Regions from separate parts of the Klebsiella sp. WOUb02 genome, predicted to be linked through region 2. Evidence: predicted binding sites of a transcription regulator. Region 2 holds the regulator's gene; each other region holds the start of a gene.

Region 1 (10,075 bases), 2.0 Mb from region 2:
CGCCTGTTCACCATCCTGTTGACCGGCCCGGCGATTGCGCGGTTTATTTCCCGTAATGCGCCGCGGAAAGAAAAAAGCCCTCGATAAACGAGGGCTTAGAGCATTCGGGCCGGGCGTGATGCGCGGTCCGGGATGGAGACCTGATTACGCTTTCAGCGCCGCCAGGGCCGCATCGTAGTCCGGCTCTTCGGTGATTTCATTCACCAGCTGGCTGTAAACAACCTGGTCATTCTCATCAATAACGACCACAGCGCGAGCGGCCAGGCCGGCCAGCGGGCCAGCGGAAATGGCAACGCCGTAATCGGCCAGGAACTGCGGCGCGCGCAGGGTGGAGAGGGTGACGACGTTGTTCAGGCCTTCCGCGCCGCAGAAGCGGGACTGGGCGAACGGCAGGTCGGCGGAGATGCACAGCACGACGGTGTTGTCCAGCTCGGATGCCAGTTGGTTGAATTTACGAACCGATGCCGCGCATACGCCGGTATCGATGCTTGGGAAAATATTCAGTACTTTACGTTTGCCGGCGAACTGGCTCAGCGCGACGTCGGAGAGATCTTTGGCGACCAGCGTAAACGGCTGCGCGCTAGCGCCTGCCTGCGGAATGGTGCCCTGAACGGCAACGGGGTTGCCCTGGAAATGCACGGTTTGTGACATGTTTATCTTCCTGTTTACATATAGTTAACGTCACGGGTAGTGTATGACATCCGTTATCAGCACGGCAAATCCTATTTAACGTTTCCCCTGGAGGAACCCGGGAATGCGAAACCTGCGAGTGTACGAAGAAGCCTGGCCGTTACATACTCCGTTTGTGATTGCCCGCGGCAGCCGCAGCGAGGCGAAGGTGGTGGTGGTAGAGGTCGAGGAGAACGGCGTTAAAGGCGTCGGCGAGTGCACGCCGTACCCTCGCTATGGGGAGAGCATTGCCTCGGTGATGGCGCAAATCCTGACGATTGGGGAGCAGCTGGAAAGCGGCGCAACCCGCGAACAGCTTCAGCATCTGCTGCCGGCGGGCGCGGCGCGTAACGCCGTCGATTGCGCGCTGTGGGATCTGCAGGCGCGTAGCGTGGGCAAAAGTATCCCGCAGCTGCTGGGAGTCGCGCTGCCGAACCAGATGGTGACGGCGCAGACGGTGGTGATCGGTACGCCGGAGCAAATGGCGGCCAGCGCCGCGGCGCTGTGGGAAAAGGGCGCGCGCCTGCTGAAGGTCAAGCTTGACGATCGCCTTATCAGCGAACGGCTGATCGCCATTCGCGGCGCGGTGCCGGAGGCCACGCTGATTGTTGACGCCAATGAATCCTGGCATAGCGATGGCCTGGCGGCGCGCTGCCAGCTGCTGGCCGATATCGGGGTGGCGATGCTTGAGCAGCCGCTGCCGGCGGACGACGATGAGGCGCTGGAGAATTTTATTCATCCGCTGCCCATCTGCGCCGATGAGAGCTGTCACACCCGCGACAGCCTGCCGCGGCTGCGCGGGCGCTATGAGATGGTCAACATTAAGCTCGATAAAACCGGTGGCCTGACCGAAGCGCTGTTCCTCGCACAGGAGGCGGAGCAGCAGGGATTTGGGCGCATGCTCGGCTGTATGCTCTGCACCTCGCGGGCGATTTCAGCGGCGCTGCCGCTGGCCCCGCTGGCGCGCTTCGCCGATCTCGATGGCCCGACCTGGCTGGCGGTTGACGTGGAGCCGGCGCTGCATTTTAGCACCGGCGTGCTTCATCTTTGAGCGTGCCAGCGTAGCAGGTCGATCATCGCCGGCAGGTACGTTTCCGTGGCCTCGTCGGCGGATATCGGCGGAAACTCGGCGGTAATGCACGGCAGGCCGATATCGGCGCACCAGCTGCCGAAAGAGCCGGGCGTTTCGTAGCCCACGCTGCCGACCAGCGGCAGGGCGAACGCGTCGGCCAGCCAGCGTCCGAGCTCGCTGTGGCCCGGATCCTCGATGCAGGCCAGCGGATCGTGAAACGAGACCACCCACGCCGGGTGGATCTGGTGGATCAGCTGACATAGCGCCTGGGTTTCCGGCTCCGAACCGGGTTTTTCGCCGGTCAACAGTACGACATCGCGCTGCTCGGCCGCGCTGTTCCAGCGATAGACCGTTTCCCCTTCTTGCCAGTTTGCCGCGGGAAAATTGCGATTGAGATCGATGCCGCGCGCGTTGGCGCGCAGCCCAAGCTGGCAGCCGTCGGGGTTGACCGCCAGCACGACGTGATGGCGCCGCAGCTCCGGCTTCAGGGTTCGAAGCGCGCAGGAGAGAGTGACTACCGACGAGTTTTCATCGCCGTGAGTGCCGGCAAGAATCAGGCCGCTGCGGCTATCGGCCAGCGGCGCGGGGAACCACAGCAGCGGCGCGCCGAGGTGCGACTGGCCGTAGCGCTGGGTGCCGGGCGGAAAGGCGCCGCGCTGGGTGCGAGGACGAGAAACGGGCATAGGGCATCCTGTTAGCAGGTTATTTTCAGCAGTGTTGTGTAAAACCGCCCCGGAATCAAATAGTTTCCCTGGACGATGAAATCAGAGTACGCGTCAATTTTCTATCACAAGCCGTTTGCAATTTCAGGTGATGAAACAAATAATCATCTTTCTGCCAGCTCTGGTTTTTTTATTTTAAAGGGGATCTTATGAAGTATCCTGTCACATTGACATGCGGCGCGCTGTGGTTAGCCAGCGTTTCATCTCTGGCCTGGGCGGCGGATGTCCCTCCGGGAACCGTCTTAGCCGAGAAACAGGTACTGGTACGGCATATTAAAGATGAGCCGGCCTCATTAGATCCCGCCAAAGCCGTGGGCTTGCCGGAAATTCAGGTGATCCGCGATCTGTTTGAAGGCTTAGTCAACCAGGACGCTAAGGGCAACCTTATTCCCGGCGTCGCGACCCGCTGGCAGAGCAACGATAACCGGACCTGGACCTTTACCCTGCGCGATGACGCCCGCTGGTCGGACGGTAGCCCGGTCACGGCGCAGGACTTCGTCTACAGCTGGCAGCGCCTGGTGGATCCGAAAACGACGTCGCCCTTTGCCTGGTTTGCCGCGCTGGCGGGCATAACGAATGCGCAAAATATTATCGATGGTAAGGCCGCGGTCGATACGCTGGGCGTGACCGCCGTGGATGCGCGCACCCTGCGGGTGCAGCTGGATAAACCGCTGCCGTGGTTCAGCAACCTGACGGCCAGCTTTGCGTTTTATCCGGTACAGAAAGCGAACGTCGAGAGCGGCGCTAACTGGACGCGTCCGGGCAGTCTTATCGGCAACGGGGCCTACGTGTTAAAAGACCGGGTGGTTAACGAAAAGCTGGTTGTCGTGCCTAACGGCCACTATTGGGATAATGGCAAAACGGTTATCCAGCAGGTGACCTTTGTGCCGATTAACCAGGAGTCGTCGGCGACCAAGCGCTACCTAGCCGGGGATATCGATATCACCGAGTCCTTCCCGAAAAATCTGTACCAGAAGCTGCTGAAAGATATTCCCGGCCAGGTGTACACGCCGCCGCAGCTGGGGACCTACTATTACGCCTTTAACACGCAGAAAGGGCCGACCGCCGACGAGCGCGTGCGCCTGGCGCTGAGCCTGACCATCGACCGTCGCCTGATGGCGGAGAAGGTGCTGGGAACCGGCGAAAAGCCGGCCTGGCACTTCACCCCGGACGTGACGGCCGGGTTTACGCCGCAGCCTTCGCAGGCGGAGAGCATGAGCCAGGCCGAGCTGAACGCCCAGGCCAGGGCGCTGCTGCAGGCTGCGGGCTATGGCCCGGGCCGCCCGCTGCGGCTGACGCTGCTGTATAACACCTCGGAAAACCACCAGAAGATTGCCATTGCGGTGGCGTCAATGTGGAAGAAGAATCTCGGCGTCGACGTCAAGCTGCAGAATCAGGAGTGGAAAACGTATATCGATAGCCGAAACACCGGTAATTTCGACGTGATTCGCGCCTCGTGGGTGGGGGATTACAACGAGCCCTCCACCTTCCTGTCGCTGCTGACCTCGACCCATAGCGGTAATATCTCCCGCTTTAACGATCCGACCTATGACAAGATCTTAGCCCAGGCGGCGCAGGAGACGTCGGATAAAGCGCGCAACGACGATTACAACGCGGCGGAAAAGATTATCATGGCGAAAGCGCCTATTGCGCCAATTTATCAGTACACCAACGGACGGTTGATTAAGCCGTGGTTGAAGGGCTATCCGATTACCAATCCGGAAGATGTCGCCTATAGCCGGACAATGTATATCGTCAAGCACCCGTAGTTTCGTTATCCCACCGTGATTCGGTAATGGCGGGGTTCTCCACGCCATTACCGCCCGCCAGCGCTGGCGTTTTACCCAAGGTATTACTGCCGCAGCACTTCGGCAAATTTCGCCAGCCACTGCGGGTGCGCGGGCCAGGCGGGAGCGGTGACCAGGTTGCCGTCAACATGCGCCTGATCGATACCGATGTCGGCATAGTGTCCGCCGCTAAGCCGGACTTCCGGAGCGCAGGCCGGATAGGCGCTGCAGGTACGCCCTTTTAGCACTCCGGCCGCGGCCAGCAGCTGCGGCCCGTGGCAAACGGCGGCAATCGGCTTGCCCGCGCGGTCAAACGCCTGCACCAGCTTGAGCACCTCCTCATTCAAGCGCAGGTATTCAGGCGCCCGCCCGCCGGGGATCAGCAGCGCGTCGTAGTCCTGTTCCTTCACTGCGGAAAAGTCGGCGTTAAGAATAAAGCGGTGGCCGGGTTTTTCGCTGTAGGTCTGGGCGCCGTCAAAATCATGGATCGCCGTCATGACATAGTCACCTTTGGTTTTATCGGGGCACACCGCGTCAACCTGATGACCAATCATCTGCAATGCCTGAAACGGCACCATCGTTTCGTAATCTTCGGCGTAGTCGCCGACCAGCATCAGAATCTTCTTGCTCACCATTACCACTCCTGTACGAATAAAGGTGTCTAAGATATAGCCTGGTGGAGGAGGGAATGCGAACCGTCAATCTCCGCCCTGCGAGCTTCATTCCATCCGGCGACGGCTAATTTCTGAGCTGTTGCTCGCGGATGCGACATTCCGCCATATTTTTGCCATATCACTGTAATGAAAACGGTTGCTTACTGGTTTCATAGGGTCCTTAGCATGACCCATAACATTAATTGATAGATAAAGGGACGTTGTGAACGTTGCTGAAACCGGTGCTACTCTGTTATGGCTTGTTGGCGTGATTGTGGTTATTTTTGCTATAGACCTGAAATTTAAGCGTAAATATCGACGCAAGCGCAAGAAGAAGTAGGATTTGCCGGCTATTTTCACGGCCAGCGCGCGGACGATAAATCGTGGAGATGCCGCGGCCCTGAAAAGTGGGATTGCGCGCCAGCGGCGGTAAGAGCAAGGTGCGCAATATGCTTTTTCTGCAAAGGAGAGGGGAAAAACGATTATCGCTGACGTGCGGTAGCATAGAATCAGCGATAGAGAGTCCTGGAGGTTCGCTAACGGCCCGAAGGGTAATCAGAATTCGTCGGGGTTATTGGATACGGCGATGCCAACTTTTGCCAGGCTCAATGCCAACAGGCTAAGTAAGGCCAGCGTTGTTACAACAATCATAAGTGTGGTCACAGCAATCTCGATAGTTTAATACTGACAGTGGTCAGACTACGTACCTGAGCAATAGTTCCATAAATAAGCGGAATTCGTTCGGGATGCGCTGGCCTGACGTTACGCATAATAATATATTGCGCCTCCCTAAGCCGGGGATGCGCAATAATTCTGTTTATTCAAGGTAATGCAAATAGATGCCGTTCAAGGACGGTCTGGGCGATCGCGCAACGGCGTGGGTTAAAGAGACTAAACGCGCGTTCGTTCCCTGACTTTGCTGCCGTTAGCGTCTTTTTTTGAACGTAAATTTTTGTTTCTTGCGATCTCCTATATACGAAATAAGAGAAAAAACAGCGACCAGGAGTAGCGCAACCGCCAGTGCCAGAAAAAGTAAATTCGCCATACGCATTTATTCCCCGAGAAATTTATGGATATTCTTGCTTTTATGCGAAGAAATTTACTCCCGCCTTAAGAAAAATCCTAATGAAATATTTTTCATGGTTATAAGAAAAGTTTTTTAAATGATAATTTTGAATTAATTTTGGATTTTAATATCGATAATTGCGCTTAAGTTCAGCATATTGCTTCAATAAATTGCCGTTATTTTGCTTAAAAGTGCTGAGGACGATTTGGGTCGCTCGGGCCAATAGCGGGCATCATCCGCTCCGCGTTGATGAACTAACTAACTGAAACAAATTAGAAACATGGGTCCATCTTTGGATGAACCGCGCAGGAGAGGAAAAACGTGCCGCCGATCGGTGACGTCTGCCGTACCCGCTGGTCGTTGCCTGCGTTTTTTTGCGGCAAACCCGCCGCTAAAAAATGGCTATGGGCAGGACGGGAACCATTCCCCGGGCGCCATGGTTAGGTTAATCTGCAGGGCATCTCACTTTATTCAGGCTATGAATATGAAATTGCGTACTATTCAGGGGGCATGTTTCTGCCTGGCATTGGCGCTGCCCCTTGTTTCTCTGGCTTCAGATGACAGAAATCAGCCCGGCAGCGATTTAAACGATGGCGTTGAAACTTTCAGCATTAGCTGTTTTGGGATGCCGCAGCAGACCACGATCGATATTAATGAGTGCATGGCAAAGAAACTCGCGCAGATCGGCTGGGTGAAGGATAAGTATCTGACGGCGGCCGCGAAAAGAATAGAGCAGGACGGCAGGGACGATCCGGCTCATTTACAGAAAACGCTGTCGGCATTTAATGATGAAGGTCAAGCCTGGGATAATTTAATTGATAAGGCGTCTACCGCGGCCGGGATCGATTCTGAAGGCGGCACGCGGAGCGGGGCGATGATGGCTTTACGCCAGCAAGAGCTTATTGAGCTGCAGGTTCATGATATCTGGCAGCACTGGCTGCGCTTTGAGGACTCAACACCGCCGATTTTGCCGGAGCCTAAATTTAAGTTTGGCGAGTAGGCGGGCGTATTTAAACGGCCGGCGAGCAGCGCCGGTAGCCGGGAAAATATCCGCAGGGGAAATTGATGTCCAGGGAGCGGTATTGGTCAATGCTAACGCCGGTCCCTGAAAAGGCCGCCGTTGGTGTCAACGCTGCGGCCCGGCCTATTCGTCCGCGGTCATCCACATATCCGCTTCTTCAAACATCTCCTGAACGGCGCGGGCGATCTGCTCTTTTTCATGCTTACTGGCATCGGTATTGATTGCTGGCAGCGTCATCATCGGCTTTACGCGAACGTCGGCCTCGGGAAAAATGCGGTGAATACGTTTCGTGAGTTCAGCCATAATGGTCTCTTTGGCTCCGACTAACCCTTCAAAATTTCTTTTGTCATAAACCAGTTCTACAAACATGCTTTGGCTCCTGTAACGGTAGGCAGTAGTTATACTGTTTTTTTGTACAGTGTCAAGGCAAGAGGGAGAACAGCGCGCGTTTTTCGCCTCGCCGGCCGGCACGGGGCTTTTACGTAATGAGCGGCGGTCGTTTATCCCGCCACGCAACGACGTTTAATCGACGTTGTTAAAATAGTCTCGCGCGGCCGCCTCGACGTTCTTCGCATCAATTCCCGTTTTTTCAGTAATCAGCTCGATGAACTGACTGAACTTGTCGGACATTACGTTGCCGCCATCCCAGTGGGCAACGTAGAAACGGCACTGATAGCGATAAAAGTGGAGGGTGGTATCTCCCAGCGTGTAGTACATAAGAATCTCCCGTTCAGTATGTCGGACGAATCGCCATAGCTTGCGCTATGGCACCTCACCATAACGCGCTGCTTACGGCCTCTATCCTGCTACGAATTACGTGAGATTGCCAGAGACGCGTTATTTTTAACGCCGCAGAGCACGGTGAGCCGCGCGTTCGGCTAAATATGGCGGAACTTCAAGACCTTCGCGATAAGGTGGCATAAGCGGCTTGCCTAACCCGGATGATTTATTAATACTGTATATAAATGGCTATGTTTGCAGTCTCCGTTGGAAAACTTCTCTATACTGTACATAATACTGTATAAAGACGTCCCCTCTCGGAGGTTCCCATGAAAAAGCAAGACGTTATACAGATCAAAAGTCTTCTTTCATCCCTGCCTGCTAATACCCGACTTCATCTCATTACCTGGCTGAATGACAACCTTCAGACGGATACCGCTTCCGTTATTGACACCAGCCCGCCTGAGTTATGTTGCCCTCACTGCCACAGTGAAAAAGCAATCCGCTGGGGACGCGATTCAGACATACAACGATATCGTTGCAAGGATTGCGGAAAAACCTTTAACAGCCTGACCGGAAGCCCGCTGGCCCGGCTCCATTACCATCAAAAATGGTTCGATTATCTGCGCTGTATGCAGGAGGGGCTGACATTACGTGAGTCCGCAAGGCGTACAGGGATTGATCTGACAACAGCATTCAGATGGCGTCATCGCTTTCTGGCTTCAGCCGCAGCAAATAATATAAATCCCCTGTCCGGGATCATTGAGGCCGATGAGACTTTTTTCCCTGAATCCAGCAAAGGCAAACGCAACATCATTCACCGAAAAGCCAGAAAACGCGGCGGGGAGGTGGATAAGCGAAAAAAACAGGAACAGGTGCCAGTCGTCATAGCCTGTGACCGGCAGGGGCGTGTGAGTGACTGCATCCCCCCGGAATTTGATACTGAAAATATTCATCGATTCCTTGAGCCGATAGCAGACAAGGATTCAATTCTGTGTACGGACGGTGCCAGCTGGTACAGGACGTTTGCCAGTGAACACGGGATGAACCACTACCGTCTTATAGCACTGGATAATCAGCGTGTTATCGACAGTGTATTCCATATACAGCATGTGAATGGCTATATCAGTCGTTTAAAAGGCTGGATGAAGCGATTTCATGGTGTAGGGACTGCATATCTGCCGAATTATCTGGCCTGGAGGCGGCTGTTTGAGACCACCGTAATTGATGTGAAAGTCTGGCTACAAATTGCATTACGGCATAACCAACATACTTTGCAAACATAGCCATATAAATACAGTAATTATGCCAGGTGAGTTTATGTTGACGTTCTACAAGTCGGCTGAGCCGTCGCAGCGCTTTTTGGTACCGCTGTTTCGCGATCTTGTGCCCTGCGGGTTTCCCAGCCCGGCCCAGGATTATGTCGAAGATACCCTCGATTTGAACAAGCTGGCCATCAGGCACCCAAATGCGACCTACTTTGTCAGGGTGAGCGGTGATTCAATGACGGACGCCGGGATTGACGATGGCGACCTGCTGGTGGTCGACCGCTCGCTGACCGCAGAGCACGGCGATATTGTGATTGCCGCCGTAGCCGGCGAGTTTACCGTAAAGCAACTGCAAACCCGACCGTTCCTTCAGCTCATGCCGCGTAACCTCAACTACTCTCCTGTCGTCTGCCAGCCGGGAGAGGAGCTGCAAATATTTGGCGTGGTCACCTTCAGCTTAAAATCACACCGCCATGTTCGCGCTTGTTGATGTCAACAGCTTCTACGCCTCCTGCGAAACCGTCTTCCGGCCAGACCTGCAGGGAAAAGCCGTGGTGGTGGTCTCAAATAACGATGGCTGTATTATTTCACGCTCGGCGCAGGCAAAGGCGCTGGGCATCCCCATGGGCGCGCCTTACTTCAAAATTAAGGACGATTTGCAGCGTTTGCAGGTGGCGGTTTTTAGCTCGAACTACGCGCTCTATGCCGATCTCAGCCACCGGGTGATGATGACCCTAACCGAGATGGCGCCGGGGATTGAAGTATATTCCATCGATGAGGCCTTTGTTCATTTAGCCGGTATCTCCGGCTATATGCCGCTTGAGACATTTGGCCATCAAATGCGCGATCGGGTCCTGAAGCATACCGGGCTCACGGTGGGAGTTGGCATCGCGCCGACCAAAACGCTCGCCAAGCTGGCTAATTTCGCAGCTAAAAAGTGGCGCCAAACCGGCGGCGTGGTTGAGCTATCGCATCGCGATCGCCAGCGTAAGCTGCTCGCTCTGGTGCCGGTGCATGAAGTGTGGGGCGTGGGCCGGCGGATCGCAAAAAAGCTGGAGCTGATGGGCATCGAAAACGCGCTGCAGCTTGCCGACAGC
Region 2 (10,075 bases):
TTTAGTGGCCTGAGGTCGTTTAACAGACTGCCCGTATTGAGTAGCTTCACCGCCAAACCAGCCAGTAACAGCCTGCCCAATACTACGCGGGTCAAACCCGGTTTTATTCTGAATCCAGTTAGCCGCGCCGTTAGCACTGTCTGTCACCGCATCTGGTGGCGCACTATTGCCGCCTTGCTTTAAAAGCTGCCTGGCATAAGCTGCTGCGTCTGACCATCGGCCTTCGTCAATAGCATTGAGAAGTTTGCCGATGATATCCAGCATCTTGCTAAGCTCATCAAATTGCTTTTTCAGGCTATCGAATTCGAACTTAATCGACCAGGTTTTGGGGTCGATACCGAAGAGCCTTATCAGCTCGTCCTTGAGGCGCTTAATGCCTGACCATAGCTTGTCAATGGCGCTAAGGGCCAAAGTTATTGCCGGTTCCCATGCCTTCCAGTCGATAAGGCTTTTGCCGCCTTCTTTCCATGTCTTGTAATCGTCGTACAGCAACAGGATTGCGCCAGCCAATGCCAGCACCCAGGTAATGGGAGACGCCATCATCGCCGAGTTGAGCAATCGCCAGACCACCACAAGCCCACCAAGTGTTTCAATGAGGGCCTTGGTATCGTCATTCAGACCTTTCCACCAATTCTTGACGTCAATGGCAGCCTGAATAAGCCGGTATACAATCCGACCTACTGCTTCCCCCATCCAGAGGATGCCCTTAACCGTCGCGGTGATCGCCCCTTCGATTTTCGGGAAGTTATCCAGAATCTGACGGCGCAGGGTGTCAATGGAGCCTGCCAGTCCGTTAGCCAGATTAGAGCCGATTTTATCCCGCGCCATGCCTGCCATAAGACCGAAGGAGCGAAGCGAGGTCATGAACTTATTTGAGCTGACGGCGGCCACATCGGCGTTATAGCCAATCGCCTTTGCCATTGCGGTATATTCGGCGCTGAACTGGCCGATACCGCGACGCATTGCCATCAGGGTATTTTCATCAATACCCAGCATCTGCGCGTACTGGTTAGCACGATAGTACGGCATGCTGCTAAGACGCTGGCCGACGCCGGTGAAGATCGTCGCCATATCCCGCATGTTGCCCTTAGCATCGCGGGTCTGAACGCCCAGGCGATTCAGGAACCCCTCGGCGCCAGGGTTGTTACGTACGAACCGTGACAGGTTTTCCAGTGAGCCGCGGGCGGCGTCCACGCTGCCGCCCATCTGGCTGACGGCATACCCTATCTGTTTGATACCTTGCACCGTTGCACCGGTGCGCTGGGAAGCCCAGTACAGGTTATCGAGGCTACTGGCGATTTTGGCGGTGAACGCAACGACCGACGCAGCGGCCAGTTCGATCTTAGCACCCAGCTCGATCGCCTTGAGTGTTGTTCCAACAATCACAGCATCAAATTTTCTGGCGCCAGCCTCGTCAACGTTAAGCCGCCATTGCGAAATGTCGCATCAACCATAACGCAGTTTCAGCTACTCACTGCTGTTGCTGCGGCGACGAAATACCGGAACGGCGCCGGGAAGTGGTTAAGCGGATGTTTGAGCGCTGGTGCCACTGTCGTGGCCTGAAAGTGGTGTGAGGTGGGTATGAATACTATGTTTTTGCTGATGGCTGAATTTGAGACATCCACGATACCACTGTCGGTTATTGCAGAGCGATATCTTGGTATGCGGCCGGCAACGGCGGATAAAAAAGCGGGCTGTGGTGAGTTACCGATACCCACTTTCCGTGTGGGTGACAGCCAGAAATCCCCGCGAATGGTTCATGTTGCCGATCTCGCGGAATTCATTGATATGCGCCGAAAAGCCGCTAAAGATGAGTTAAAGAATTGCAGATAGTTTATCGTTTTGGTACACCAATAGTACACCGTGATAACACAACCATCTGTTTATTAAGATGTATAACTCCCATCGAGCATCGGGGCGATGGAAAAACGGTGGGCAGCAAAAGCGGTTGGCGTTGATTCTGGCATCATGGCGAATAAATAGGCATCCGGGTAAAAAGGGGCGCTACTATAGCACAAAGATAAACCACAGGCGCATAGCGCCAATGGCCGTATCCGAGGTGGAAAAAAGGCTATTTCCTGCGCGGCTTACCGTCGTGAGGGCCGAAGAACTGCGGCGGATGGTCGACCCAGCGATCCTGACGCGTCGCGGCGTAGCCGGGGTTAAGCGGATAGTAGATCCGGTTAAATTTTTTGTTCGCTTCGCCTACCACCAGCAGGCACGCCTCCTCCTCGGTGTTATTCAGGAAGGTATGGCATACCCCGGTACCGGCGGGAAAACCGACGCAATCCCCCGGCTCCAGCTTCCACAGATAGCCGTTTATCCACACCTCCGGATACCCCTCCAGCACGTAGATGAACTCTTCTTCATCGCTTTCCGCATGCGGATAAGAGGTGCGCCGTCCCGGCGGCAGGCGCTCATGATGGATCCCCAGCCGGTTTAGCCTTAGACCGCGGGCCAGCGGCGCGCCGATGGAAAAGAGCTCGCCGCTGTCGGGGTAGGTGGCGTCATCCGGCCCCTCCAGCTCGCGCCAATGTCGAATGCAATCAGGTCGTTTCATCGTTTTCTCCCGAAAATGAGATGCATCAGGTATAGCACAAACCGTGGGTTCTCGGCGTTTTGCCTGGATCGTGATAAAGTAACAACTTCATCGTTACGCAACCAGAGGATGCTCATGGATAAGTCCACTTCGCAAGACATGTTAGCGCATGCTGAAAAGCTCTGCGCGCAGCGGGGCGTGCGCCTGACTCCGCAGCGCCTGGAAGTGTTGCGCCTGATGAGCCTGCAGCAGGGGGCAATCAGCGCCTACGATTTGCTCGATCTCCTGCGCGGTAAAGAGCCGCAGGCCAAGCCGCCAACGGTCTATCGCGCGCTGGAGTTTCTGCTGGAGCAGGGTTTCGTGCACAAGGTGGAATCGACCAACAGCTACGTGCTGTGCCATCTGTTCGATCAGCCAACCCACAGCTCAGCGATGTTTATCTGCGATCGCTGCGGGGTGGTGAAAGAAGAGTGCGCGGAAGGCGTGGAGGACATCATGCATACGCTGGCGGCAAAAATGGGCTTCGCCCTGCGCCATAACGTGATTGAAGCGCACGGCCTGTGCGCGAGCTGCGTCGAGGTAGAGGCCTGTAACGCGCCGGATCGCTGCCATCACGACCACACGATTCAGATGAAAAAGAAAGCCCGCTGAGGCGTTAGCCGCAGCGGGAATCAGGGGTTTTCGCACATCCTTGTCACATTCGGGCAGGCAATAACAAAGGGTTAACGCTCTAAATCTGCTCGCTACCAGCGGTAGTCATTTTTGGTTTCCCAGTCGGACACCTCTTTCTCCGCCCGATCTTTCGCGTAGCCGTAACGCTCCTGGATTCGACCGACCAGCTGGTCGCGCTTGCCCTCGATGACGGTCATATCATCGTCGGTAAGCTTGCCCCACTGCTCTTTCGCTTTACCTTTTAACTGTTTCCAGTTACCGCCGATTTCGTCTTTATTCATAATTCAGTCCTCATCGTTCGGTGAGTTAACAGCCCGCTGTGTGCCGGACATAGGATTAACTATAGATGAGAATGCTGGGTTAATTTTATTATTCGGAATCTTTAACCATATTAACGACAGAATGCGTTATGAAAACCAGGTTCCGCGCCGCCAGTGCCGTCGCCAGATCAGCGCCAGCGACAGGCCCCGCAGCGCCAGGAATACCGTCAGCGCCAGCCACAGGCCGTGGTTACCGAGTACCGGCAAAGTCAGCAGGGTTAAGGCAAAGCCCGCAGCGGCCACCGCCATGCTGTTACGCATTTCTCTGCCGCGCGTCGCGCCGATAAACATCCCGTCCAGCAGATAGCACCAGACGCCGATCGTCGGCAGAATCATCTGCCAGAACAGATAGCGGTCGGCGAGCTGCTGGAGCGAGGGTATCGAGGTCAGCAGAGCGATAATCTGCTCTCCCGCCACGCTGTAGATCAGCGCAAAAGCCAGCGCGACCGTGCCAGACTGTCGGCAGGCCGCACGCCACACCTCCAGCAGCCTGCTGCCATCGCGCGCGCCGTAGGCCTGCCCGGAGTGGGCCTCCACGGCGTAGGCAAAGCCGTCTAACGCATAGGCGGTGAAGGTCAGCATGGTCATCAGGATGGCGTTCACCGCCACGATATCGCCCCCCAGACGCGCGCCAAACACGGTCACCGCGCCAAAGCAGAGCTGCAGCAGCAGGGAGCGCAGCATGATGTCGCGATTCAGGGCCAGCAGCCGCCGGATATCGCCGCGCCAGGCGCCCTTGAGCATAGCGAACGACACGCCGCGCAGCGTCAGTACGCGTTTCGCCATCAGCAGGCCAATGATAAAGGTGGCGTATTCGGCGCTCACCGTCGCCAGCGCCGCGCCCTGCACGTTCATGTGCAGGCCCATCACCAGCCACAGGTCGAGGACGATATTCAGCAGGTTGCCGACAATCAGCAGGATCACCGGCGCGCGGGCATACTGGACGCCCAGCAGCCAGCCCAGCAGCACCAGGTTCGCGAGCGAAGCCGGGGCGCTCAGCCAGCGAATTTCGAGGAAACGCCGGGCCTGCTCCAGCACCGCTTCGCTACCGCCGACGATATGCAGCGCCAGGTTAATGAGCGGCATACGAAACAGAACGATCAGCAGACCGGCGGCCAGCGCCAGCCCAAGCGGCTGCACCAGCGCGCGCGCCAGGCGAACGGGATCCTTTGCGCCGAACGCCTGCGCCGTCAGGCCGGTGGTGCTCATGCGCAGAAAGAGCAGCAGCATGAACAGAAAGCTGGTCGCCGTAGCCCCGACCGCCACGCCGCCGAGGTAAACCGGGCTATCAAGATGGCCGATAACCGCCGTATCCACCAGCCCCAGCAGCGGGACGGTGATATTGGAGAAAATCATCGGTAGCGCCAGGCGCCACAGGGCCTTATCAGCAGCATTAAAAAGCATGGGGAAGAGCCTGAGCGAGGAGAGACAGCGCAGCATCATGCATCGGACGATGCTGCGTTAAGAGAGGACGCTTATAGCCATTCGCCGTTGCGAATGACGCCGACGGCCAGACCTTCAATGGTAAAGTTTTGCTCGCGAAGGTTCACCACGATCGGTGAAAACTCGCTGTTTTCCGGCAGCAGTTCGACGACGTTACCCTGCTTTTTCAGGCGTTTTACCGTCACTTCTTCGTCGATACGCGCGACCACAACCTGCCCGTTACGCACGTCCTGCGTTTTGTGTACCGCCAGCAGATCGCCGTCCAGAATACCAATGTCCTTCATCGACATTCCGCTGACGCGCAGCAGGAAGTCGGCGTTCGGCTTGAACATGGCCGGATCGACCTGGAAGTGGCCTTCGATGTGCTGCTGCGCCAGCAGCGGCTCGCCGGCGGCGACGCGGCCAATCAGCGGCAGGCCGGGCTCTTCTTCAGTCAGCAGACGGATACCGCGGGAGGCACCGGAAACGATCTCGATAGCGCCTTTACGCGCCAGCGCTTTCAGGTGCTCTTCCGCCGCGTTTGGAGAACGGAACCCCAAGCGCTGAGCAATTTCCGCACGCGTCGGCGGCATGCCCGTCTGGCTGATATGATCCCTGATGAGATCAAACACCTCTTGCTGCCTGGTCGTTAACGCTTTCATCCCGCCCCCTGGGTGTATATACAGTTATGCTGTGAGTATATACAGCTAACGGTGATTTTGGAATCAAATTTCACACAAAAATCAGGAGATTCTTTTCTTTTGCCGCCCGCTACGGCCGGTTAGCGCGAAGGGAGTTGCGGCGAAGCGCTGCTGCTCCACGCGGCGCAAAAAAAGCCGCACGGAGGGCGACCGGGCGGCCTGATGCTGCGGAAGCTTAGCGATAGTGCGCCCACAGCAGCGTCACCCAGACGATCAGCGCGATGGCGATCGCCAGAAATACCGCCGCGGAACCCATATCCTTCGCCCGTCCGGAAAGCTCATGGTGCTCAGGGCCAATCCGGTCCACCACCGCCTCAATCGCGCTATTAAGAATTTCGACTATCATCACTAACAGGACCGAGCCTATCAACAGCACGCGCGTAACGGCGTCAACATCCAACCAGCAGGCGATCGCAATGGCAATAACGGTGGCGATACCTTCCTGACGAAAGGCGGCCTCATTTATCCATGCCGCACGAAAACCTTTCCAGGAATACCCTGCCGCTTTAATGATTCGGGTTAACCCGGTGGTATTATTGGCCATCAAAAGAACCTTTTTATGTAAATGACGTCAATGAGTGTACGCGTTTGCCGCGTGGCAACGGAAATTTTGCGCACTTTCTGTTATTCTTGCCGCGCATTTGCATGATTAACCAGAGGCTTCACATCGTTTATGTCCGGCTGGCAACGAATTTACTATAAATTACTGAATTTACCATTACGGCTGCTGGTAAAAAGCAAGTCTATTCCCGCAGAGCCTGCTCAGGAACTGGGACTGGATACCTCGCGTCCGATTATGTACGTTCTGCCCTATAACTCGAAGGCAGACCTGCTGACGCTGCGCGCGCAGTGCCTGGAGCACGATTTAGCCGATCCGCTCGAACCGCTGGAAATCGACGGTACCCTGCTGCCGCGTTACGTCTTTATCCACGGCGGCCCGCGCGTCTTTACCTACTACACGCCGAAAGAAGAGTCCATCAAGCTGTTCCACGACTACCTCGATCTGCACCGCAACCACCCTGACCTCGACGTGCAAATGGTGCCGGTTTCAGTGATGTTTGGTCGTGCGCCCGGGCGCGAAAAGGGCGAACTCAATCCGCCGCTGCGCATGCTTAACGGCATTCAGAAATTCTTCGCCGTGCTGTGGCTGGGCCGCGACAGCTTCGTGCGCTTCTCGCCGCCGGTGTCGCTGCGCCGAATGGCGTCCGAGCACGGCACCGATAAAACCATTGCCCAGAAGCTGGCCCGCGTGGCGCGTATGCACTTCGCCCGTCAGCGCCTGGCCGCCGTCGGCCCGCGCCTGCCGGCGCGTCAGGATCTGTTCAACAAGCTGCTGGCGTCAAAAGCCATCGCCCGCGCGGTGGAAGACGAAGCCCGCAGCAAGAAAATTTCCCACGAGAAGGCGCAGCAAAACGCCATCGCGCTGATGGAAGAGATCGCCGCCAACTTCTCCTACGAGATGATTCGCCTGACCGACCGCGTGCTGGGCTTTACCTGGAACCGCCTGTATCAGGGCATTAACGTTCACAACGCCGAGCGCGTGCGGCAGCTGGCGCACGAAGGGCACGAGATCGTCTACGTTCCGTGCCACCGCAGCCATATGGACTACCTGCTGCTCTCCTACGTGCTTTACCACCAGGGGCTGGTGCCGCCGCATATCGCCGCCGGCATCAACCTCAACTTCTGGCCGGCAGGGCCGATTTTCCGCCGCGGCGGCGCGTTCTTTATTCGCCGGACGTTTAAGGGCAATAAGCTCTACTCAACGGTGTTCCGCGAATATCTTGGCGAGCTGTTCAGCCGCGGCTACTCGGTGGAGTACTTCGTCGAGGGCGGACGCTCCCGTACCGGGCGCCTGCTGGATCCGAAAACCGGCACCCTATCGATGACTATCCAGGCGATGCTGCGCGGCGGCTCCCGGCCAATTACGCTGGTTCCTATCTACATCGGCTACGAGCACGTGATGGAGGTCGGGACCTATGCCAAAGAGCTGCGCGGCGCGACGAAAGAGAAAGAGAGCCTGCCGCAGATGCTGCGCGGCCTGAGCAAGCTGCGTAACCTCGGCCAGGGATACGTTAACTTCGGCGAACCGCTGCCGCTGATGACCTGGCTCAACCAGCACGTGCCGGAGTGGCGCGAGTCTATCGATCCTATCGAAGCCATCCGCCCGTCGTGGCTGACGCCGACGGTAAACAGCATCGCCTCCGATCTGATGGTGCGCATCAACAACGCCGGCGCGGCGAACGCCATGAACCTGTGCTGTACCGCTCTGCTGGCGTCGCGCCAGCGTTCGCTGACCCGCGAACAGCTGACCCAGCAGCTGGAGTGCTATCTCGACCTGCTGCGTAACGTGCCCTACTCTCCGGATGCGACCACGCCGCCGGCTACCGCCAGCGAGCTGATTGACCACGCGCTGAAGATGAATAAATTCGAGGTCGAGAAGGACACCATCGGCGACATCATCATCCTGCCGCGCGAGCAGGCGGTGCTGATGACCTACTATCGCAACAACATCGCCCATATGCTGATGATGCCTTCTCTGCTGGCGGCGATTGTCACCCAGCATCGGCGAATCACCCGCGCGGAGGTGCTGCGTCACGTCGAGATGTTCTATCCGCTGCTGAAGGCCGAACTGTTCCTGCGCTGGGAAAAAGCAGAGCTGGCGAGCGTTATCGATGCGCTGACCGCGGAGATGCAGCGTCAGGGCCTGCTGGCGCTGAGCGATGACGAGATAAGCATCAACCCGTCGCACTCCCGCCTGCTGCAGCTGCTGGCCGCCGGGGCGCGCGAAACCCTCCAGCGCTACGCCATCACCTTCTGGCTGCTGAGCGCGAATCCGGCGATTAACCGCAGTTCACTGGAGAAAGAGAGCCGTACGATGGCCCAGCGCCTGTCGGTGCTGCACGGCATCAACGCGCCGGAGTTCTTCGATAAGGCGGTATTCAGTACGCTGGTGCTGACGCTGCGTGATGAAGGCTATATTAGCGATACCGGCGACGCCGAGCCGGAAGAGACGCTGAAGGTTTACCAGATGCTGGCGAACCTGATTACATCGGACGTGCGTCTGACGATTGAAAGCGCCGCGCAGGATGAAGCGTAGCGCCTGAGACTTGCCCCGGCTTGCGCTACGTAAGCCGGGGGGAGTCAGGATCCTGCCAGAGAAAACTAGGCCATATAGCCCATCGCCAGACCGAGGAACAGCACCAGCCCGACGTAGTTATTGTTTAAAAACGCTTTAAAGCAGTCGTCGCGTTCACGACGGAAAATCAGCTTCTGCTGCCAGAAAAACAGCCCCGCGGCAATAAACAGCGACCAGTAATACTCCCAGCTCAGACCGTTCAGCCACCCTACCGCCGCCATCATGACCAGCACCGCGATCTGCAGCATGCCGATAATCAGGCGATCGTTTTCGCCAAACAAAATCGCCGTCGATTTGATGCCGATTTTAAGGTCATCGTCCCGGTCAACCATCGCATACTGGGTATCGTAGGCCACCGCCCACAGAATGTTGGCGAGGAACATCAGCCAGCAGCTCAGCGGCAGCGATTCGCTCACCGCGGAGAAAGCCATCGGAATCGACCAGCCAAACGCCGCGCCCAGCACCACCTGCGGCAGGTGGGTGTAGCGCTTCATGAATGGATAGACCCACGCCAGCGCCAGCGCCGCCACCGACAGCAGAATGGTCATGGTATTGAGGGTCAGCACCAGCAGGAACGAGAGCAGCACCAGCACGACAAACAGCACCCGGGCCTCTTTCTCCGTCACCTCCCCGCTCGGCAGCGGACGACGCGCGGTACGTTTAACGTGACCGTCAAATTTGCGGTCGGCGTAGTCGTTGACCACGCAGCCGGCGGCGCGCATCAGCCACACCCCGGCGACAAAGACGGCCAGGATCCACAGCGGCGGAATACCCGGCGTCGCCACCCATAGCGCCCACAGCGTCGGCCACAGCAGCAGCAGCGCGCCGATCGGTTTGTCAGTACGCATCAGGCGGTGAAACGCCAACAGCTTATTCTGCGTCAGACTCCACTCCATTTTCTCTTCCTCTTAATACAGCGGCGATGCGGGCAGAAACAGTTCAGTCAGCAGCAGCGGTTTACCGCTCAGCCGCAGGCGGGAACGACGCCCCCAGAGCTCTGCATAACGCCCAATTTCAATAAAATCACGGGTTAACGTCGAAGACGTGAACAAATAGCGGCCCAGCGGCGTCTGCCCAAGCTGCTGCAGCGCCAGTTCGGGACCGCTCAGCGTCGATTCCGGGACGATAGTGCGCCCGGCCAGCCAGGGGTCATTATCGGCGCAGAGAATGATTTCCCGCAGCCAGTAACGCGCTTCATCCGGCAGCAGCGCCTCTTCACCGACCAGCGCCTCGCGTCCGACGAACGCTTCGTTGACCAGCATAACGCTAACCTTTTTCCCTTGTT
Region 3 (10,075 bases), 1.4 Mb from region 2:
GGCGCCGAGGATCAGCGTCCGCATGGCCTCTTTATCCGGGTGCGGCTCGGCAAGCAGCCGCTCCGCCGCTTCGGCGTGGGGGCGAAAGTTGTGGCCGATAAAGTCGGCTATCCACTGGGCGCAGGCGAGATAGAGATCGTCTTTTGAGCCGAAGTAGTAGGGGATTGCGGCGATATTTTGCCCGGCGAGGGCGGCAATGTCGCGGGTGGTGGCATGCAGGCCATATTCGCCAAACTGGGCGATGGCGGCGCTAATCAACTGGCTTTTTGCCTGTTCGCCTTTGCTGGTCGCGGGAGTGGTATTCATCGCACCTGAAAAAAATTAATCAATCGATTGATTAAGAGTATGACCAATTCGCGGAACTGTCCACAATGGTGAAGACTCTTTTGCTGGTCGATCGGCCGGGATTGCTTTCGCAGAAAAACCCCCGCGGGGATATTTTATGCGATACGTCACAAAACCTGCTAGACTGCGCCCCTTCATGGCATTGTGGTTTTTGCCATCTCTTTCGCAATAATCTCCCCGAAAACTACGCCTGCATAAGGCCGGGGCGGTTTGGAGTTGTTATGTCTTTTGATTCCCTTGGCCTGAATCCTGAAATCCTGCGCGCTGTTGCCGAACAGGGTTATGTTGAGCCAACCCCCATTCAGCAGCAGGCGATCCCTGCGGTGTTGCAGGGGCGCGATCTGATGGCCAGCGCCCAGACCGGCACCGGCAAAACGGCGGGCTTTACCCTGCCGCTGCTTCAGCATCTGACCCAGCAAGAACCGCACGCGAAGGGCCGTCGCCCGGTGCGCGCGCTGATCCTCACCCCAACCCGTGAGCTGGCCGCTCAGATTGGCGAAAACGTCCGGGATTACAGCAAGTATCTGAACGTCCGCTCGCTGGTGGTGTTCGGCGGGGTGAGCATTAACCCGCAGATGATGAAGCTGCGCAGCGGCGTCGATATCCTGGTGGCAACGCCGGGTCGTCTGCTGGATCTGGAACATCAGAACGCCGTCAGCCTGGATAAGGTTGAAGTGCTGGTGCTGGATGAAGCCGACCGGATGCTGGATATGGGCTTTATCCATGATATTCGCCGCGTGCTGGCGAAGCTGCCGGCGAAACGCCAGAACCTGCTGTTCTCGGCAACCTTCTCCGACGAGATTAAATCGCTGGCGGAAAAGCTGCTGCATAACCCGCTGGAAATCGAAGTTGCCCGGCGCAACACGGCCTCCGAGCAGGTAAGCCAGTACGTGCATTTCGTCGATAAGAAGCGCAAGCGCGAGCTGCTGTCGCAGATGATCGGCGAAGGCAACTGGCAGCAGGTGCTGGTCTTTACCCGCACCAAGCATGGCGCCAACCACCTGGCGGAACAGCTAAACAAAGACGGCATTCGTAGCGCCGCTATCCACGGCAACAAAAGCCAGGGCGCGCGTACCCGCGCGTTAGCTGATTTTAAATCCGGCGGTATTCGCGTGCTGGTGGCGACCGATATTGCCGCGCGCGGCCTTGATATTGAAGAGCTGCCGCACGTGGTGAACTATGAGCTGCCGAACGTGCCGGAAGATTATGTCCACCGCATCGGCCGTACCGGCCGCGCCGCCGCTACCGGCGAAGCGCTGTCGCTGGTCTGCGTTGATGAGCATAAGCTGCTGCACGACATCGAGCGTCTGCTGAAAAAAGAGATCCCTCGCATCAGCGTGGCCGGCTATGAGCCGGATCCGTCCATCAAAGCCGAGCCGATTCAGAACGGTCGCCAGCAGCGCGGTGGCGGCGGTCGCGGCCAGAGTCAGGGTCGCGGCGGTCAGAGCCAGGGTCGCGGTCAGCACTCTTCGCCGCGCCGCAGCGACGGTGACGCGCCGAAAGCGCGGACTCAGGACGGCAAACCGCAGCGTCGTCGCTCGCGCAAGCCGGCGGCCGCTGAGTAACAGCACTTCCGCAAACCTGCTATCCCTGCGGCAGCCCGGCGCTGCCCGCGGATGCAGGTTTGATTCTCCGGGTGGGACTTCCCGCCCGGAACTCCCCGCCTGATGCTAAACCTCGAGTACGATCCCCGTTTGCGCAGAAAGAAATTCCTCCAGCCAGGCAAAAAGTGTCACAATAGTGGCTGTTTATACAGTATTCAGGTTTTCTCATGGCTTTGACCACTGCGCTAAAAACGCAAATCGCCGCCTGGTATAAGGCGCTCCAGGAACAGATTCCTGACTTTATTCCCCGTACTCCGCAGCGGCAGATGATTGCTGACGTGGCGAAAACGCTCGCCGGGGAAGAGGGAAGGCACCTGGCGATTGAGGCGCCGACCGGCGTCGGGAAAACCCTGTCGTACCTGATTCCCGGTATCGCCATTGCCCGCGAAGAGCAAAAAACGCTGGTGGTCAGCACCGCCAACGTTGCCCTGCAGGACCAGATCTTCAGCAAAGACCTGCCGCTGCTGCGTAAAATTATTCCCGATCTGCGCTTTACCGCCGCCTTTGGCCGCGGGCGCTACGTTTGCCCGCGTAACCTCAACGCGCTGGCCAGCACCGAGCCGACGCAGCAGGACCTGCTGGCGTTTCTTGACGACGAGCTTACGCCGAATAATCAGGCGGAGCAGAAGCTGTGCGCCACGCTGAAGGGCGATCTTGATAGCTACAGATGGGACGGCCTGCGCGATCATAGCGATAAGACCATCGATGACGCGCTGTGGGGCCGCTTGAGCACCGATAAGGCAAGCTGCCTGAACCGCAACTGCCACTACTACCGCGAATGCCCGTTCTTTGTCGCCCGGCGTGAGATTCAGGAGGCCGAAGTGGTGGTGGCCAACCACGCGCTGGTGATGGCGGCGATGGAGAGCGAAGCGGTGCTGCCGGAGCCGAAAAATCTGCTGCTGGTGCTCGATGAGGGCCACCATCTGCCCGACGTCGCCCGGGATGCGCTGGAGATGAGCGCCGAGATTACCGCTCCCTGGTATCGGCTACAGCTCGATCTTTTCACCCGCCTGGTGGCGACCTGTATGGAGCAGTTTCGTCCCAAAACGACGCCGCCGCTGGCGAACCCCGAGCGCCTGAGCGCCCACTGCGAGGAGCTGTCCGAGCTTATCTCTGCGCTGAATAATATTCTGAATCTCTACATGCCCGCCGGTCAGGAAGCCGAGTACCGCTTCCCGATGGGGGAGCTGCCGCAGGAGGTGATGGATATCTGCCAGCGGCTGGCCAAACTGACCGAGACGCTGCGCGGCCTGGCGGAGCTGTTTCTGAACGATCTCAGCGAAAAAACCGGCAGCCATGACGTGGTTCGCCTGCACCGGGTGCTGCTGCAAATGAACCGCGCGCTGGGCATGTTTGAAAGCCAGAGCAAGCTGTGGCGGCTGGCGTCGCTGGCGCAGTCATCCGGCGCGCCGGTCACTAAATGGGCCTCCCGCGTTCTGCGCGACGGCCAGGCGCATATCTGGTTCCACTGCGTCGGGATCCGCGTCAGTGAACAGCTGGAAAGGCTGCTGTGGCGCAGCGTGCCGCATATTGTCGTCACTTCCGCCACCCTGCGCTCGCTGAACAGCTTTTCTCGCCTGCAGGAGATGAGCGGCCTCAAGGAGAAGGCCGGCGATCGCTTCGTCGCCCTGGATTCCCCCTTTAACCACGTCGAGCAGGGAAAAATTATCATCCCGCAGATGCGCTATGAGCCGGTCATCGACAACGAAGAGCAGCATATTGCCGAAATGGCGGCCTGCTTTCGCGAGCACGTCGAGAGCAAAAAGCACCTCGGGATGCTGGTGCTGTTTGCCAGCGGGCGGGCGATGCAGCGTTTTCTCGAGTACGTCGCCGATCTGCGCCTGATGCTGCTGGTGCAGGGCGATAAGCCCCGCTATCGGCTGGTGGAACTGCATCGTAAAAAGGTGGAGAGCGGCGAACGTAGCGTGCTGGTCGGGCTGCAGTCGTTCGCCGAGGGGCTGGATCTCAAGGGCGAGCTGCTGAGTCAGGTGCATATTCACAAAATTGCCTTCCCGCCGATCGACAGCCCGGTGGTGATCACCGAAGGCGAGTGGCTTAAAAGCCTGAACCGCTACCCCTTCGAAGTGCAAAGCCTGCCGAGCGCCTCTTTCAACCTGATTCAGCAGGTCGGCCGCCTGATCCGCAGCCACGGCTGCTGGGGGGAGGTGGTGATTTACGATAAGCGTTTGTTGACCAAAAATTACGGCAAGCGTTTACTGAATGCATTACCCGTGTTTCCGATAGAGCAGCCTGCCGTCCCGGAGGTTATAGTAAAAAGTAAAACAAAACAGACGCGTCGCAAACGTCGCTAGCGGCGCAGGTCGGCAATGTGAGCAGCACGACTCCTCCTCCTTCACGCCGTCGGTGACGGGTTGCCGGAAGAATACGGCGGCAATCTGCGTATCGCGTGAAGCAGGGCGGATAAGAGGAATCTTCGATGGATTACACCAAGATCATTAAAGAAGTCGGACGAGGGAAAAATCACGCCCGCGACCTGGATGTGGAGACCGCCCGCGCGCTGTACGTGCGAATGTTAAGCGGTGAGGTTGCGGAGCTTGAGCTCGGCGCGATCCTGATTGCCCTGCGTATTAAGGGCGAAGGCGAAGCGGAAATGAAGGGCTTCTATGAGGCGATGCAGCAGCACACTCTGCGCCTGACGCCGCCGGTAGCGCGGCCGATGCCGATTGTGATCCCGAGCTATAACGGCGCGCGTAAGCAGGCCAACCTGACGCCGCTGCTTGCCGTCCTGCTGCATCAGCTCGGCTTCCCGGTGCTGGTGCACGGCGTCAGCCACGATCCAACCCGGGTGCTGACGGAGACGATTTTTACGCTGATGGGGATCCCGATTACGCAGCACGGCGGCCAGGCACAGGCGCGTCTGGACGGTCACGAGCCGGTCTACGTCCCGGTTGGCGTTCTCTGTCCGCCGCTGGAGAAGCAGACTGGCTCTGCGCTGGCGGCTGGGCGTGCGCAACAGCGCGCATACCCTGGCCAAGCTGGCGACGCCGTTTGCGGAAGATGCGGCTTTGCGGTTGTCGAGCGTGTCGCATCCGGAATACATCGGCAGGGTGGCAAAATTCTTTAGCGAAACCGGTGGTCGGGCGCTGCTGATGCACGGTACTGAAGGCGAAGTCTATGCCAATCCGCAGCGCTGTCCGCAAATTAGCCTGATTGATGAGAGCGGAACGCGGACGCTGTACGAGCGGCAGAATGATGCCCCGACACAGGCGACGGCGCTGCCGGAGTCAAAAGATCCGGCGGTGACCGCGCGCTGGATTGAGCGCTGCGCGGCGGGGCTTGAGCCATTGCCGCAGCCGCTGCGAATTCAGACTGGCGTGCTGCCTGCTGGCGACCGGAGAGGCTGGATCCCTGGACGAGGGGCTGGCTAAGGTGGCGCAACGCTGGTAGCGCGGGCCGCTCACTCGCAGCCGGAATCAGCGAGGAGCGCGGGGTAATAGTGAATGGAACGTTCCTTCTACCCGAGCATGTACAGAAGCTAATCGCGGACTAAGGCTGCGCAAAACCGCCGCCTGAAGTCGTCACTCGGCCTCGAAAAAAATCAAAAAAAAGCCCGTCCGGTGGCGCGGACGGGCAAAACAAGGGTATTAAAGGGTATTTCAGGGGTAATACAGTGGCATTACAGGGTCGGGCGGCGATTATTTATAGATAACCGCGGTACCGCTAACTTTGTTGTTGGTGTTAGCGGAGGTGATGCTGTAACCCGTTGCGCCAGCGGCATCCGCTTTAGCAGCCAGTTTGGCTTCCAGGCCATCCAGAGTCGTTGCGCCTTCCGCAGAAACGACGCCGATTTTATTCATGCTTTCCGCCTGAGACGGGGTTACAGACTGAGCGGCGAAAGCGCCAAAGGACAGAGCGGACAGGGCGATAGCGGCAGCAGCATATTTGATGGTTTTCATAGTTAATTTCTCGCAGGTTATTCTGTTAAGGTGACGATGTTCCGTCGATGTGATAAGTATCACGTTTTTTTGCGAGATATAAAATCGAAGGAAATTAACAGTCTCCATCGAATTTTTTGAATGATTATTAATTTATTGATTATTAATAAATTATTTATAAGAAACGGGGCGGCGGATTCAGCCGCGGAGTTCTACGGGCTTTCAGGGCACATTTTGCTACTTTATTCGCCAAAAAACGTGCGCGAAAAGATAACGCGATCTGTGGTAATGAACGGTAAAGGAAGGTCAACGTAGCTGGCTATCCTTGGAGCCACGCCGATTATATCCTGAAAATGTATTGTTATGTAAGTCTTTATCCTGCTGACACTTCACGCAGAACCTGACCCCAGGGATCGCCCTGCGTCGGGCCTCCGGAATCGGCTCTCCGCATTCATCACAAAATTTGTGGCTCTCGCCGGCCGGTAGCTCGCTTCTCGCCCGCGCCACCGCGTCGTCAATGGTGCTGTCGATCTGCTGCTGCACCGCGTCATCATTTGCCCACCCTGATGCCATGCTGCACCTCCTCGCTATTGTTACTGTCAGTATAGAGAAGATGGGGGTAAAAATGGGCCAGACAAGGATCAGATTTCCGACCAGTCCCGCAGCAGGTTGTGGTACAGGTTAAGCAGCGATAGCACTTCATCACTCTCGCCGTGGCGGCTCTTCAGGGTCTGAATATTGCGGTCCAGCTCGAACAGCATGCCGCGGCGTTTGTCATCGCGGATCATGGACTGGATCCACAGGAAAGAGGCCACGCGCACGCCCCGGGTAACCGGCGTCACGCAGTGCAGGCTGCTTGACGGATAGAGCACCAGATCGCCCGCCGGCAGCTTGACCGAATGCTGGCCATAGGTGTCGTTGACCACCAGCTCACCGCCTTCATAGCTCTCCGGCTCGCTCAGAAACAAAGTGGCGGAAAGGTCGGTACGCATCCAGCCGCCCTGGGCCTGACTGCGCACCGCGCCGTCAACGTGAAAACCGTAGGTTTCGCTCTGCTGATAGCGGTTAAACAGCGGGCTGGAAAGGCTTTTGGGCAGCGCCGCGGCAAAGAACAGCGAGCTGTGGTTGAGCGCCGCAAGGACCCTGTTCTGCAGTTCGCCGTACAGCGGACTGCGGGTATCGACCTGCTGATTCTTTTTCACCTGCGCGCCCTGATCGCCGGTGGTAGCGCGTCCGTCCACCCACTCGGCCTGCTGCAGCTGCGCGCGAAAATCATCAACTTCCTGCGGGCTGAGAACGGCGGGGATATGGTACATCATCGTTGTCTCTCCTGAGAAAACGGGGCGTTGCCGCCCCGCGTGTGGATTAGAAGTGCACGTTGGCGGTCAGCAGGAACGTCCGCGGTTCGCCCGGATGATAACGGTATCCGCTCTTGTTAATAGAGGAGACATAGTTGGTATCAAACAGGTTATAGACGTTCAGCTGCAGATCGAGGTTACGGTTAATGCGATAGCCGACCTTCGCATCCGCCACCCAGTAGCCTTCGGTGTAGGACGGGGTGCCGACGGCGCCATCGCTGCCGCGGTGCATACTGCCGACATAGCGCGCGCCGGCGCCAAGGGCAAGAGCATCGGTGGCCTGGTACTGGCTCCAGACGGTAAAGGCGTGCTCAGGGGTGTACGGCAGCGAGCTGGTGCCGTCCTGAGCGATGTTTTTGCCCTCGCGGACGCTGGCGTGCTGCTGGGTATAGCCGCCGATAACCTGCCAGTCCTGGGTGATATTGCCGGCCAGCGACAGCTCATAGCCTTCAACGCGCTTCTTACCGTACTGGGAGTAGGTGCCGTCGTCGTTTTGCTCGACTTCGTTCTCAATATCGGTACGGAACAGGGCCGCCGTCAGCAGCAGACGTTTATCCATCAGCTCCCACTTGGTGCCCACTTCGCTGGTTTTCGCTTTCTGCGGCTGGAAGTCGGTGCGGTTGGCGCTATTCCCCGTGCCGCTCTGCGCCAGGGCAAAGTTGTTGCCGCCAGGAGGCTGCTGGGAGATCGCATAGTTGACGTAGACGTTGCCGTTATCGGTCAGATGATACAGCGCGCCGGCCTTCCAGTTCACCAGGTTGCCGCTGGTTGAGGTATCAACGGTGGTCACCGGCGAGTTTTTCGCCACGCCGTCCGGGCAGGCAATCGCGCCGCGTCCGGTACCGCCACACAGGCTGGCGCTATCGTATTTGGTCTGGTAGTTATCCAGACGAATGCCGCCGTTCAGCTCGAAATCACGGGTAATCTGCAGGGTATCGAAGGCATAGACCCCGAAGGTGTCGGTCTGGCCGTTGGCGTTGGCGCCGCTGCGGTCCAGCCCGCCGATGGAGATGCCACTGTTGGGGTGGTAAATATTGACCGACGGCGGCGTAATCGGATAAACGCCGTAGTTGGTCTGCGTTTCGCGGGTCAGCTCGAAGCCGGCGCTGATGTCATGTCCGATCGATCCGGTATAGAACTTTGAGGTCAGGTTGGTCTGGTTGGTCAGAATTTTGTTGCTGACATCCTTGGTGTTCGCCAGGCGCGACCAGCTCCAGGTGCCGACGTCGTTCGGATTCGGCTGGGTGATGTTGGTGGCGCCGCCCATCACCGCGGTCAGCAGATAATCCTGCTTCACGCGCGACCAGCGGGTGGTGTTGCGGATCGTCGTGTTATCGCTCAGATCGTGCTCGAAGCGCATGGTCACCGTATCGGTGGTGGAGTCGTCGTAATCCGAATCGGTGCCGTAGAAGTTGCTGGTTGCCACTTTCCCGGAGTGATTCAGGGCCGCGGTGCCCGCGCTCGGGGCAGAATATCCCGGCAGGCCGATAGTCGGAATGCCGCCGTCCGGGGTGTTGTGCTGGGTCACGTGCAGATAGTTCAGGTACAGGCGGTTGTCGGTGCCGAGGCCGAAGGCGGCGGATGGCGCAACCCCGTAACGCTCATTTTTAACGTTGTCGCGACTGGCATCGTGGGTTTTCTCACCCATCAGGTTCAGGCGCACCGCGCTGGTATCGCCAACCGCCTGATTGATATCGAGGGTGCCGCGACGGAACCAGGCGCTGCCGACGCTGGCGGAGGCATCAATGCCTGAGTCCAGCCGCGGCTGCTTGCTGATCATATTGATGGAGCCGCTTGGCGCGCTGCGGCCGTAGTCAGAACCCGATGGGCCCTTGATGACTTCGACCTGCTCGGTATTAAAGGTGTCGCGGGTCACGCTGCCGATATCACGAACGCCGTCTATATAGATGCTGTTTGACGTATCGACACCGCGCATATAAACGGAGTCGCCGGTGGACGAACTGCCGTTTTCACCGGCATAAAATGCCCCCACGCCCGGGACGTTTTTCAACGCGTCGGTGAGGTTGGTGACGCCCTGATCTTTCATCACCTGATCGGAAACCACCGTTATCGTCCGCGTGGTATCCGCCAGCGGGCGGGAAAACTTAGGATCGGCGGATTGCGTGGGGGCATACAGAGAGGGAGCCTGCGCTTCCACCACCAGCGTTTCGCCGCTATTTTTTTCAGTGCTACCCGCTGCCAGCACCTGTCCCGTCGGCGACAGGCTCAGACACAGGCCGGTAAAGATCGTCAGCGAGCCAAAACTGCTGAACGGTAAATTTTGTTTTTTGTCCATTTCAATAAGCAACTTATAGTTTTAATTTAAGCCATTAAGGGCGCAGGCAAAGCGATGCCGTGCCCCGACCACTGCAGGTGATTTGTTAAATTAGCAATGCGTTTGATAATGATTCTGATAACCATTATCAAATAACGGCAAATTTCTATCACTCATTGATAAAAAAATAAATACATTTCTTTACATGCACTACATTTTTTCTACATAAAGCGACGCTATGGGCCAGGGGAAGGGAGAGGTACGACCCGCGGCAGCGTGCTGCCGCGGGTCGTCATTTTGCGGCGCTATTCTCGAATTGAAACGCCGGACGATCTCGCCCGCGTCAGAATCCTGCACGAGCGCGACTATGCCGACTGGAATTTCTGGCTCAAATGTCACCCTTGCAAGGGGCTGAATCTTAACGACGGGCACGTCGTTGGCGAGTCCAATGTCCTGATGTCGCTGGCCATTTCAGGCGTCGGCGTTGCGCTTTGCGGCCTGTCTCTGGTTCGCGAACATATCGCCTCCGGCGCGCTTGTGCTGCCGCTCCCTACGCATAAAGTCAGGCATTACAAAGCGTATTACATCCTGACGCGG

What was found. Region 2 encodes LexA, which represses DNA repair genes until DNA is damaged. Its sites were predicted from a motif close to TNCTGTATGTACATACAGNA; they were not measured.
Region 1: ABOC21_RS13515 (DinI-like family protein) is a predicted target of LexA. The motif match lies at 7,392-7,411, and genes of this name have one in related genera.
Region 3: dinG (ATP-dependent DNA helicase DinG) is a predicted target of LexA. The motif match lies at 2,084-2,103, and genes of this name have one in related genera.

Annotation. Positions count from the first base shown of each region.
Region 1 is NZ_CP170110.1:1,386,076-1,396,150, reverse strand. Features, by position in the region: partial or broken gene ABOC21_RS13560 (AbrB family transcriptional regulator) at 1-87, shown strand, start outside; gene tpx (thiol peroxidase) at 145-651, opposite strand; gene ycjG (L-Ala-D/L-Glu epimerase) at 755-1,720, shown strand; gene mpaA (murein tripeptide amidase MpaA) at 1,711-2,424, opposite strand; gene ABOC21_RS13540 (peptide ABC transporter substrate-binding protein) at 2,613-4,232, shown strand; gene ABOC21_RS13535 (DJ-1/PfpI family protein) at 4,316-4,885, opposite strand; gene ABOC21_RS13530 (YnaM/YnfT family protein) at 5,459-5,566, opposite strand; gene ABOC21_RS13525 (small membrane protein) at 5,829-5,948, opposite strand; gene ABOC21_RS13520 (hypothetical protein) at 6,262-6,969, shown strand; gene ABOC21_RS13515 (DinI-like family protein) at 7,114-7,359, opposite strand; gene ABOC21_RS13510 (hypothetical protein) at 7,513-7,707, opposite strand; gene ABOC21_RS13505 (IS1595 family transposase) at 8,040-8,996, shown strand; gene umuD (translesion error-prone DNA polymerase V autoproteolytic subunit) at 9,031-9,468, shown strand; gene umuC (translesion error-prone DNA polymerase V subunit UmuC) at 9,452-10,075, shown strand, end outside.
Region 2 is NZ_CP170110.1:3,411,339-3,421,413, forward strand. Features, by position in the region: gene ABOC21_RS23525 (transglycosylase SLT domain-containing protein) at 1-1,440, opposite strand, end outside; partial or broken gene ABOC21_RS23530 (TraR/DksA family transcriptional regulator) at 1,431-1,523, shown strand; gene ABOC21_RS23535 (pyocin activator PrtN family protein) at 1,582-1,833, shown strand; gene ABOC21_RS23540 (cupin domain-containing protein) at 2,072-2,560, opposite strand; gene zur (zinc uptake transcriptional repressor Zur) at 2,675-3,190, shown strand; gene ABOC21_RS23550 (CsbD family protein) at 3,283-3,492, opposite strand; gene dinF (MATE family efflux transporter DinF) at 3,619-4,935, opposite strand; gene lexA (transcriptional repressor LexA) at 5,007-5,615, opposite strand; gene ABOC21_RS23565 (diacylglycerol kinase) at 5,830-6,198, opposite strand; gene plsB (glycerol-3-phosphate 1-O-acyltransferase PlsB) at 6,328-8,751, shown strand; gene ubiA (4-hydroxybenzoate octaprenyltransferase) at 8,817-9,686, opposite strand; gene ubiC (chorismate lyase) at 9,699-10,075, opposite strand, start outside.
Region 3 is NZ_CP170110.1:2,043,048-2,053,122, reverse strand. Features, by position in the region: gene cecR (transcriptional regulator CecR) at 1-306, opposite strand, end outside; gene rhlE (ATP-dependent RNA helicase RhlE) at 567-1,910, shown strand; gene dinG (ATP-dependent DNA helicase DinG) at 2,117-4,261, shown strand; partial or broken gene ybiB (DNA-binding protein YbiB) at 4,387-5,357, shown strand; gene ybiJ (DUF1471 family protein YbiJ) at 5,606-5,866, opposite strand; gene ABOC21_RS16805 (DksA/TraR family C4-type zinc finger protein) at 6,152-6,418, opposite strand; gene ybiX (PKHD-type hydroxylase YbiX) at 6,487-7,164, opposite strand; gene ABOC21_RS16795 (catecholate siderophore receptor Fiu) at 7,211-9,499, opposite strand; gene ABOC21_RS16790 (LysR substrate-binding domain-containing protein) at 9,776-10,075, shown strand, end outside.